Linked DNA regions of Haloactinomyces albus. The protein of the gene in region 1 interacts with the protein of each later gene in a pairwise test. Links are inferred from orthologs where the notes say so. Each region holds a gene or a part of one and is shown on either strand. Other genes may lie near its edges.

Region 1 (5,282 bases):
CGCCATGACGAACTCCTCGGGGGAGAAGGTCGACGGGTCCGTCGCACCCGACGGCACGAGTTGGGCAGTCGGTGAGCCGCTCGGTTACGGCAAGACCTATACGCTCGAGGTCTCCGCTCGTGGGCCGAATGATCGGCTCATCACCGAACGTTCGAAGTTCACCACCCTCACGCCCGAGCACACGACCTATGTGTCCATGAATCCGCTTGACGGACAGACCGTCGGTGTGGGGCAGCCGCTGGCGTTCTACTTCAGCGACGATGCGCCGCCGCCGGACAGGAAACGGGCGGAAAAGGCGATCAACATCAGTACCGATCCGCACGTCGAAGGTGCGTTCCACTGGTTCGATGATCGCGAGGTGCATTGGCGTCCCAAGGAGTACTGGGAGCCCGGTACGAAGGTGACGATCAACGTCGATGTCTACGGTAAGAAACTCGGCGATGGCCTCTACGGTGAGAGCGATCGTACGGCGACGGTCACGATCGGCGACTCGGTCGTTCTCCGGGCCGATGGCGCATCCCACCAGATGTCGGTCGAGGTCAACGGGGAGGTTGTGCGTACGATTCCGATTTCGATGGGGCGGTCGTCGTTTCCGTCCCACCGCGGGGTTCACGTCGTCATGCGCAAGTCGCCGACCTACCTGATGGATTCCACGACGTACGGCCTGTCGTTGGACGAGGGAGGTTACAAGACCGAGGTTCAGTGGGCCGTGCGTATCTCCAACGGAGGGGAGTTCCTGCACGCGGCGCCCTGGTCGGTGGCGGACCAGGGAGAGCGCAACGTCAGCCACGGCTGCATCAACATGAGCACCTCGGATGCCAAGTGGGTCTACGACCTGGTCAAAAAGGGTGACATCGTGAAGATCACGAATTCCGGTGGACCGCCTCTGCAGTCCTGGGACGGCTTCGGGGACTGGCAGATCCCGTGGAGCGAGTGGGTCCAGGGCAATGACTGATCGAGTGGGTCCGAAAACCGGATGCGTCACGGTTGTCGGGCGAATCGGATCACTCGGCCACCAGAACCATGGTGTGGCTTGCACAATGGGATCATGCTGAGGTTCCTGCGCCGCCGTCGTGGCGGGGATGACACGTCTGCGCCTTCGGGTGAGTCCGGCGACGCGGAGCGGATACGGGTACGTGCGGAGGCGTTCTGGCAACGCTGGCAGGAGCTGCTTCCCGAGGTCAGCGCTGCGCTCGGTGACGGTGAGCCGCATCGCGCCGATCATCGGCTCGCCGAGGCCGTCGCGCTCGTACACCCGGACCTGACCTTCTCCATCGAGCGTGGCGAGCAGGCGATCTATGCGTTGGTGGTCAGCAGCCGGGCCGATCCGACTCTGCGGGGCCACACCGACGCGTGGAAGGCCGCCGCGCCGAGCCCCGACTCGCTGTGGGAGTACCACGATGCGGTCCCGCCGGTACCGGACCCGACGCAGGTCACCGTCAACCTGCATGGTGCGGCGTACCCGCTGGCGGAGGTGCGGGTGACACCGCAGGTGGACACGGGCGCGGGGCTGGTCGATGTGGCCGTGTATCACCCGGGCTTCCCGGAGCTTCCGGAGGCCGAACGTCAAGCCCTGACCTTTCTGCCGCTGGACGCGACGTTGGGCGAGCGGTTGGCGGCCGACCGCATCGGGCGTGTCGAGACGGCCGAACGGGAACCGCAGGGAGCCATCGGCCTGCTGGAGTTTCGTGGCCTGGTGCGCGCATTCGACGTCGGCGGCGACACTGCCGAGTACCCTGAATCGGGTGGATGAAGCCACCCGAGCGTGTGAGATTTTTGCAGTTTCGCGCGAAACTGCAATTTTGGTTCGGGGAGGTCCGACACGGGAAGGCACCGGGTGACAGTGCTGTGCGCCGGTGTCGGCGTGGCTCGTTAGGCTCGTGATGTGACCAGCAGCGACCCAGCTCACTCCGGCAGCACTCAGGACGGCGCCGTGCCGGGTGCCCATGCGGACGACGGTGCTTCGGCGGAGTTGCCGACCGATCCCGCCGCAGGTCGGCGCGCCGAAGGCGTGGAGGATGTGGCGCCCGAGGTGCGACAACGCTATACGGGCCTTGTCGAGGAGGTCCGGGCGCATCAGTTCCGCTACTACGTGTTGGACTCGCCCACCATCACCGATGGTGAGTTCGACGAGTTGTTCGTCGAGTTACAGCGCATGGAATCCGAGCATCCCGCGCTGCGGCACGCGGACTCGCCGACCCAGCAGGTCGGCGGCACCTTCTCCACCGAGTTCACCGCCGTGGATCACCTGGAGCGGATGCTGAGCCTGGACAACGCGTTCACCATCGAGGAACTGCGCGCCTGGGTGGAGCGAGTCACCCGGGAATCCGGTACCGCTCCCCACTATCTGTGCGAGCTCAAGATCGATGGCCTGGCGATCAACCTGCTCTACCGGGATGGCCATCTGGAACGAGCCCTGACCAGAGGGGACGGGCGCACCGGTGAGGATGTCACGCTCAATGTCCGCACGATGGGCGAAGTCCCGGAAACGCTGTCCGCAGGCGCGGAGTATCCGGTCCCCGCGCTGGTGGAGATCCGCGGTGAGGTGTTCTTCCGGCTCGACGAGTTCGCCGAACTCAACGCCTCGCTCGTCGACGCGGACAAGACTCCCTTCGCCAACCCCCGCAATGCCGCGGCCGGATCACTGCGACAGAAGGACCCGCGGGTGAGCCGGAGCCGTCCGCTGCGCCTGATCTGCCACGGGCTGGGTCGGCGCGACGGGTTCGAACCGGGCAGGCAGTCCGAGTCCTACGCCGCACTGCGGGCATGGGGGCTTCCGGTGTCCGAGCACACGGTGGTGCTGTCCTCCGCCGAGGAACTCGTCGACCATGTGCACTATTGGGAAGAGCATCGCCACGATGCCGAGCACGAGATCGACGGCATCGTGGTCAAGCTCGACGAGGTGTCCCTGCAACGCAGGCTGGGCACCACCTCGCGCGCCCCGCGCTGGTCCATCGCCTACAAGTACCCACCGGAACAGGCGACCACCGAATTGCGCGATATTCAGGTCAACGTCGGTCGTACCGGCCGTGTCACGCCGTTCGCGGTGATGGCACCGGTCAAAGTGGCCGGTTCCACGGTGTCGATGGCGACCCTGCACAATTCCGACGAAGTGCGCCGCAAGGGTGTCCTGATCGGTGATCGCGTGGTGATCCGCAAGGCGGGCGACGTGATTCCGGAAGTGCTCGGTCCGGTGGTCGACGCGCGTACGGGGGGTGAGCGCGAGTTCGCCATGCCGACCGAATGCCCGGAGTGCGGTTCGACGCTGTACCGGCAGAAGGAGAGCGATGTCGACATCCGCTGTCCGAACACGCGATCGTGCCCAGCCCAGCTGCGCGAGCGACTGTTCCATCTGGCCGGGCGGGGAGCCTTCGACATCGAGATGCTCGGCTACGAGGCTGCGTCGGCGCTGCTGGCCTCCGGGGTACTCACCGATGAGGGCGACGTGTTCCGGCTCGACGAGACCAAGCTCCTGCGGACACAGCTGTTCCGGACGAAGGAGGGCACCCTCTCGGCCAACGGAACCAAGCTGCTCAACAACCTCGAATCAGCCAAGCAACAGCCACTGTGGAGGGTGCTGGTCGCGCTGTCGATCCGGCATGTCGGTCCGACGGCGGCGCAGGCACTGGCCAGGGAGTTCGGTTCGCTGGAGCGGATCGAGGCCGCCGCGGAGGAGGAACTGGCCGCGGTGGACGGTGTCGGCCCCACGATTGCGACGGCCGTACGCGAGTGGTTTTCCGTGGACTGGCACCGTGATGTGGTCGCCAAGTGGCGTGCGGCGGGGGTGCGCATGGCCGACGAGCGGGACGAGTCGGTGCCACGAACGCTCGAAGGTTTGTCCATTGTGGTAACAGGGTCGCTGAATACCTATTCGCGGGACGAGGCGAAGGAATACATCATGAACAGGGGTGGCCGTGCTGCGGGCTCGGTGTCGAAGAAGACGGCTTTCGTGGTCGTCGGTGACTCACCCGGTTCGAAGTACGACAAGGCGATGCAGCTGGGCGTTCCCGTTCTGAACGAGGACGGATTCCGCGTCCTTCTCGAGCAGGGGCCGGATGCGGCGGCCGAGGTGGCCCTGCCCGCGGAGTGAGCTCACCGTGCCGGGGTGGGCGACACCGTCATGAACCGCTTCGCCGTTATGGGAGTTCAGCCTTCCACGGACTTTCATGCCGCAGCCGATCTCCATCGGGAAGCCAGGCGACGAGGCCACACGATCCGCTCGAGAGTGGATTGCTTGATCGCCGCGGTGGCGATCCGTACCGTGACAGTGGTGCTGCACCGCGATCGTGATTTTCACGTACTCGACGACATCGCTCCCGACCTGCGGTGCCAGTCCCTGCTGGAGTGATCCCTTCAGCTGTCGAGGACGACGGAGACGATGCCCGCCAGGTGAGCCAGGCGCGCGACCTCGGCGGCTCGGAACATCGGCCCGCCCGGTCGACCTGCCAACAGCACCCGATCGGGTTTGCCGATCGGTGTGGCGGCCAGTTCGGTGCCCAACTCCCGCCAGGTCTCGGGAACCCAGGAATCATCCCCATCGAGAATGGTCGCTCTGGGGAGTGGAAGCCAGGGCAGCTCCAAATACACGTCGTTGGGTGCCGACGTGCTCGCAGCGAGGTGTTCGACTCCGCCCGCACGGTGCCCGAACACGATCGCCCAACCCGAACGGATGATTTTCGGTACGCCTTCGGCGAACAGGTGCAGCCCGCGCCCGGGTTCGGCGGCGATCTCCTCCACAAGTTCCAGCTCACGGTGAGTGTCCAGCACACCGGCATACGGGCGTACCGCGTCGACCTCGACACCATCGATGGATTCGGCGGCTGTGATCAGTACATCCGGAAGCCGCCCCGACGGCAGCTCCACCACCATGTCGTCGACGGCCCCGTCGCTGCCGCGCTCGACGACATCGACGCTGAGGATGTCGGCTCCGATCTCGCCCAGTGCGCTGGCCACCGCCCCGAGCGTCCCCGGGCGGTCCGGGATCTGCACCCGGATCAGAAAGGACACCGGATTCCACGCCTCCAGCTTCGTGCGCGGCACCTTGCCGTCCGCGCTCATCGGGGCGCACGGGCAGGCACTGCCGGCCGCCGTGCGAGGAGCAGGCCAGCCAAATTGTGGCAGACACGGCACCGGATCGGTGATACCGCCATCTGCGCAGCGGACTTCGCGTGCACGTGCACCGCCCATTCGGCCGGGCCGAGGCGCAAGACCACCCGTCGGAGTCGATGAGCAGTCCCCATAGACTCGGTGGTACCCATGCTGGGCAGTGCCCACGTCGGCGA
Region 2 (5,756 bases), 1.3 Mb from region 1 along the record:
TGCGGTTCCCGCCGAATCGAGGTTCCTGCGCAGCCGTTCTCCGTAGGTGGTACCCGCCGATTCGCCGGCCTTGAGCGCATTCTTCGGGATCCTGCGGCCATCGAGCCAGGCGGCTACGTCTCCGACGGCGAACTGCTCACCTCCGGTGGTGCTCGCTGGTTCCGGAAAATCGGTCGATCGCCGCCGCCAGTTGCTGACGGCGGCCGGTTTGACTTCGGCCAGACGTCCGATCTCGGCCATCGAAACACGGTCTTCGGAGGCGTTCACCGTCGATCTTCACCTTCGTCATCGTCCGGTCGATCGTTTCCGTCCCACACCTCGTCGTACCGACCCAGTACCTCCGGTATCCGGTCGAATCGTCGGGCCTGATCGGCGATGACCGGTGAAAGGTAGCCGAGTTGCCGGTAGATCCCGGCTCGATAGGAATGGAGATCATGCTCGAATACCGGTTCGTAGTGCATGATCCGGTTGCGCAGCCTGCGCATTTTCTCCAGCTCGCTGTGCAAGGGTCGTCGAGGGCCCGAGTAGTTCGGGAAGGCCTTGTACAGCAGCGGAACCCAGAGGTAGCGGTCGTATGCCTTGCCACGACTGAGCAGAGAGACCCAGGATCCGAAAGCGAGCTTGGCGACGATGTCGTCGGCGCAGGGTTCCATGACGTTCCGCCGACTGTGTTTTTTCCGTCTTGCTTCCTCGACGAGTTCGCCCCGGGCATTGCCGACCATGCGGTGACCATTGTCGTCCAGCGGCGCGCTCGTCCACCAGTCATCGCGGCCGTAGTGGCCGCGGAGCGTGTCGTTGAGCGCGTTGCGGAGGCCGATCTCCAGCCAGTGCATCGGGCCGTAGAACGCTGAGCACACCTCCGGGTTCCACTGGTAGAGCCGGAAGGCGACATCGACGTCACCGCCTGCCAAGGTCGCTCTACGTGCCTTGCTGTTGCTGTCGATCATGCTATCCGGCACGCCTCGCCGGGTCAAGCGCAGTGCAATGCGCTCATTCTGTTAACAGCATCGGCCGGGAAAGCTTCCCTGATCCCAGGGGGGAGCGGCGTACGCGGTATTCTGGAGCTCGTGAGTACGGCCCGACTGCTTCTTGCGTGGCCGCGCTGACTAGCCCGGGAGGGCTGATCGCTCGCCGGAACCCGTCAGCGCGGCAACCCCTCACGCCCGGAAGGGCTGGGGGGTTTTCGATTTTCCGGGGCGGCACACGTCAGGGCCAACCGGCCGAGCGCGACGCGCGTCGGTCGCGGCGCGCATAACGGGCGATGAGGGAAGGAACGCACACGATGAGTGGCGCGGCAGAAGGCTCAGCCCACCAGGGCTCCGAAGAGACCCCACCGTTCCGCTACACGGCGGAGACGGCGGGGGAGATCGAGCGGCGCTGGCAGCAGCGCTGGGAGGAGCTCGGTACCTTCCACACTCCGAACCCCACCGGATCGCTGCAGGGTGACACCGCCGGGGCGGAGAAACTCTTCGTCCAGGACATGTTCCCCTACCCGTCGGGCTCCGGTCTGCACGTCGGTCATCCGCTGGGCTTCATCGGTACCGACGTCTACGCCCGATTCCATCGCATGCTCGGCCGCAACGTGCTGCACACGATGGGTTTCGACGCTTTCGGCCTCCCCGCCGAGCAGTACGCGATGCAGACCGGCACGCACCCGCGCACGACCACCGAGAACAACATCGAGCGGTATCTGAGTCAGATTCGCCGTCTCGGTCTCGGTCATGACGAGCGCCGCCGCGTCGCCACCACCGACATCGACTTCTACCGGTGGACCCAGTGGATCTTCCTGCAGATCTTCCACTCCTGGTACGACACCGAGGCCAACGGTGGAAGAGGGCGCGCCCGGCCGATCAGCGAACTGGAGAAGCAGTTCGAGTCCGGTGAGCGGACCACCCCCGACGGCCGCCCGTGGGCGGAACTGACGCGCTCCGAGCAGCGTGCGGTCCTCGACACCCACCGCCTGGTGTACCTGTCCGAAGCTCCGGTGAACTGGTGCCCCGGGCTGGGTACGGTCGTGGCCAACGAGGAGGTCACCGCCGAGGGACTCAGCGAGCGCGGCAACTTCCCGGTGTTCCGCCGCAACCTCAAGCAGTGGATGATGCGGATCACCTCCTATGCCGACCGGTTGGTCGACGACCTGGACCGGCTGGAGTGGCCGGACAAGGTCAAGACGATGCAGCGCAACTGGATCGGCCGCTCCCAGGGCGCCACCGTCTCCTTCGCGCTGGACGGCTCCGCCGGTCACGTCGACGTGTTCACCACCCGGCCGGACACTTTGTTCGGCGCGACCTACATGGTGCTGGCGCCGGAGCACCCGCTGGTCGACGAGATGACGGCGAAGCAGTGGCCGGAGGGCACCGACGAGCGCTGGACCCAGGGTGCGGCAACCCCGGCCGAGGCGATCGCGAACTACCGGCACGCTGCGTCGATGAAGTCCGAGCTCGACCGCCAGGACACCAGGGACAAGACCGGTGTGTTCACCGGCGCGTACGCGACGAACCCGGTCAACGGCGAACTGCTCCCGGTGTTCCTCGCCGACTACGTGCTGATGGGCTACGGCACCGGAGCGATCATGGCGGTGCCCGGTCAGGACCAGCGCGACTGGGACTTCGCGAGCGTGTTCGGGCTGCCGATCGTGCGCACGGTCGAGCCACCCCAGGACTTCGAGGGAGAGGCCTACACCGGGGACGGCCCGACGATCAACTCCTCCTCCCGGGACACCGGGCTGAGCCTGAACGGTCTCGGTGTCGAGGAGGCCAAGAAGGCGATCATTTCCTGGCTGGAGGAGCACGGCCACGGTTCGGGCAGTGTGCAGTACAAGCTGCGGGACTGGCTGTTCGCCCGCCAGCGTTACTGGGGTGAGCCCTTCCCCGTGGTCTACGACTCCGACGGCACTCCCCTGGGACTGCCGGAGGACCAACTGCCCGTGGTGCTGCCCGAGGTCGACGACTACTCGCCGCGTACCTTCGATCCGGAGGACGCGGCCAGCGAGCCGGAGCCACCGCTGTCGCGGGCCGACGACTGGGGCGCGGTCGAGCTGGATCTCGGTGACGGCCTGCAGCGGTACGACCGGGACAACAACGTCATGCCGCAGTGGGCGGGATCCTGCTGGTACCAGCTCCGCTACATCGATCCGGACAACGAGCGGCGATTCGTCGATCCGGACAACGAGCGGTATTGGATGGGACCGCGCCCGGAGCGGCACGGTGCCGACGATCCGGGCGGCCTGGATCTCTATGTCGGTGGTGTGGAGCACGCGGTACTGCACCTGCTGTACTCGCGGTTCTGGCACAAGGTGCTCTACGACCTCGGGCACGTCTCCTCGGAGGAGCCCTATCGGCGGCTGTACAACCAGGGGTACATCCAGGCTTATGCCTTCACGGACTCGCGTGGGGTGTACGTACCCGCCGAAGAGGTCGTCGAACAGGACGGGAAGTTCTTCCACGACGGCCAGGAGGTCACCCGCGAGTACGGGAAGATGGGCAAGAGCCTGAAGAACTCGGTCTCGCCGGACGAGATGGCCGACGCCTACGGGGCCGATACGCTGCGCCTGTACGAGATGGCGATGGGACCGTTGGATGCCTCGCGGCCGTGGGCGACCAAGGACGTCGTCGGCTCGCACCGGTTCCTGCAGCGGTTGTGGCGCAACGTCATCGACGAGCACACCGGGCAGCTGCGGGTTGTCGACGAGCAGCCCGATGTCGAGATACTGCGGGCGTTGCACAAGACGATCGCCGGTGTCCGGGAGGACTACGACGAGCTGCGGTTCAACACGGCCGTGGCCAAGTTGATCGAGTTGAACAACCGGGTCACCAAGGAATACTCCTCCTCGGCGGGGACACCGCGCGTGGTCGTGGAGTCGCTGGTGCTGATGGTCGCACCGTTGACGCCGCACCTGTCGGAGGAACTGTGGTCGCGGCTGGGGCACGAGGCAGGGCTCGCGCACGGGCCGTTCCCGGTGGCCGACGAGGAGTACCTGGTCGAGGACACTGTCGAGTATCCGATCCAGTTCAACGGCAAGGTGCGTTCGCGGGTCGTCGTGGCCGCATCGGCGGAGCAGGACGAGGTTCGTGAGGCTGCGTTGGCCGACGAGAAGATCGTGGCGGCTCTCGAGGGCGAGGAGCCGCGCAAGGTCATCGTCGTTCCCGGCCGCCTCGTCAACATCGTCGGCTGAGCTGGCGTGCCGGAGGGACGGGAATCACATGGCTAAGTTACTAGTCGGTAACTAGTCTGGTGAGGAGCGCCCCGAGGAGACGTTCTCGCGTTGGGCGCTGCCCGAGCTGGACTGGAGAGCCGATGGATATACCACCGATCCCGACAGGGTTCGACGCCGCGAAGCTCGGCGAGGTGCTGGACGGACGCTGGGCCGAGGTCCGAGCGCTGGTGCGCGACACCCTGCAGGACACGGAACTGCCACCCGGCAACGATCTGGACGTCGACAGCCATCGGGCATGGATCCTCGACCAGATGTACCGGCTGGCCGACAGCGGTATCACCCAGCTCGGTTTCCCGGCCGAGTACGGCGGCAAGGGCGACACCGGTGGCTCCGTGGTGTCGCTGGAAATGCTCGCCGGAAATCTCTCGCTGATGGTCAAGAGCGGTGTGCAGTGGGGCCTGTTCGGGGGTGCCGTGGTGGCTCTGGGTACCGAGCGGCATCACGACCGGTACCTCGAGCCGATCATGAGCATGGACCTGCCCGGCTGCTTCGCCATGACCGAGACCGGACACGGCTCGGACGTGCAGCACCTGCGCACCACGGCGACCTACGATCCCGGTACGGAGGAGTTCGTCGTCCACACGCCGCACGAGTCGGCGCGCAAGGACTACATCGGCAATGCCGCACAGCACGGCCGCATGGCCGTGGTGTTCGCGCAGCTGTACACAGCCGGGCGGGACCACCGGGTACAGGGCCACGGAGTGCACGCGCTGATGGTGCCGATCCGGGACGAGGACGGACATCCGCTGCCCGGCGTGCGAATCTCCGACTGTGGCCACAAGGCCGGACTCAATGGTGTGGACAACGGCCGCATCACCTTCGACCGGGTGCGGGTGCCGCGTGAGGCCCTGCTCAACCGCTACGGCGACGTCGAACCGGACGGGACCTACCGCAGCCCGATCGACGGAGAGAGCAAGCGGTTCTTCACCATGCTGGGCACGCTGATCCGGGGACGGATCTCCGTCGCCGGGACGGCGGGCAGCGCGACGAAGCTCGCGCTGGAGATCGCCCTGCGCTACGGCGACACGCGCAGGCAGTTCGAGAACCCGGGCACCGGCGACGAGACCCCTGTCCTCGACTACCTCGGTCACCAGCGGAAACTGCTGCCTGCGCTGGCGAAGACATTCGCTCTGCATTTTGCCCAGGAGGAGCTGGTCTCGACCCTGCACGATGTACACGGTTCCGATGGTCGGGACGAGCGCGCCCAGCGCGAGCTGGAGTCGCGGGCGGCCGGGCTCAAGGCGGTGTCCACCTGGCACGCCACGCAGACCATTCAGGCGTGCCGGGAAGCCTGCGGTGGTGCCGGCTACCTCTCGGAAAATCAGCTTCCGCAGCTCAAAGCCGATACCGACGTGTTCACCACCTTCGAGGGTGACAACACGATCCTGCTGCAGCTCGTCGCCAAGGGACTACTGACCCATTACAAGGATCAGTTCGACGATCTCGGTACCCTCGGGCTGGCGCGCTACGTCGCCGACCAGTTCTTCGGCACGGTCATCGAGCGGACCGCGGCACGGAAGCTGGTGCAGCGCTTGGTCGA

The links. The genes of interacting proteins can lie anywhere in the genome.
Region 2: the proteins of ligA (region 1) and leuS interact in binary tests that used the Escherichia coli proteins (3 or more experiments, as listed by UniProt). The link is inferred for Haloactinomyces albus from one-to-one orthologs.

The regions. Positions count from the first base shown.
Region 1 is NZ_JAVDXW010000001.1:1,026,559-1,031,840, reverse strand. Bases 1,537-4,487 are described here. They hold ligA (NAD-dependent DNA ligase LigA), read left to right. Parts: upstream 1,537-1,885; coding sequence 1,886-4,090; downstream 4,091-4,487. Other genes in these bases: JOF55_RS04765 (ACT domain-containing protein), read right to left, coding at 4,354-4,487; JOF55_RS04775 (hypothetical protein), read left to right, coding at 1,537-1,753. Outside these bases: JOF55_RS04780 (L,D-transpeptidase), read left to right, coding at 1-955; more of JOF55_RS04775, read left to right, coding at 1,049-1,536; more of JOF55_RS04765, read right to left, coding at 4,488-5,007. UniProt on the Escherichia coli protein: DNA ligase that catalyzes the formation of phosphodiester linkages between 5'-phosphoryl and 3'-hydroxyl groups in double-stranded DNA using NAD as a coenzyme and as the energy source for the reaction.
Region 2 is NZ_JAVDXW010000001.1:2,361,234-2,366,989, forward strand. What follows is about bases 950-4,374. They hold leuS (leucine--tRNA ligase), read left to right. Parts: upstream 950-1,282; coding sequence 1,283-4,174; downstream 4,175-4,374. Other genes in these bases: JOF55_RS11105 (acyl-CoA dehydrogenase family protein), read left to right, coding at 4,297-4,374. Outside these bases: JOF55_RS11090 (type I restriction-modification system subunit M/S), read right to left, coding at 1-267; JOF55_RS11095 (hypothetical protein), read right to left, coding at 264-947; more of JOF55_RS11105, read left to right, coding at 4,375-5,756.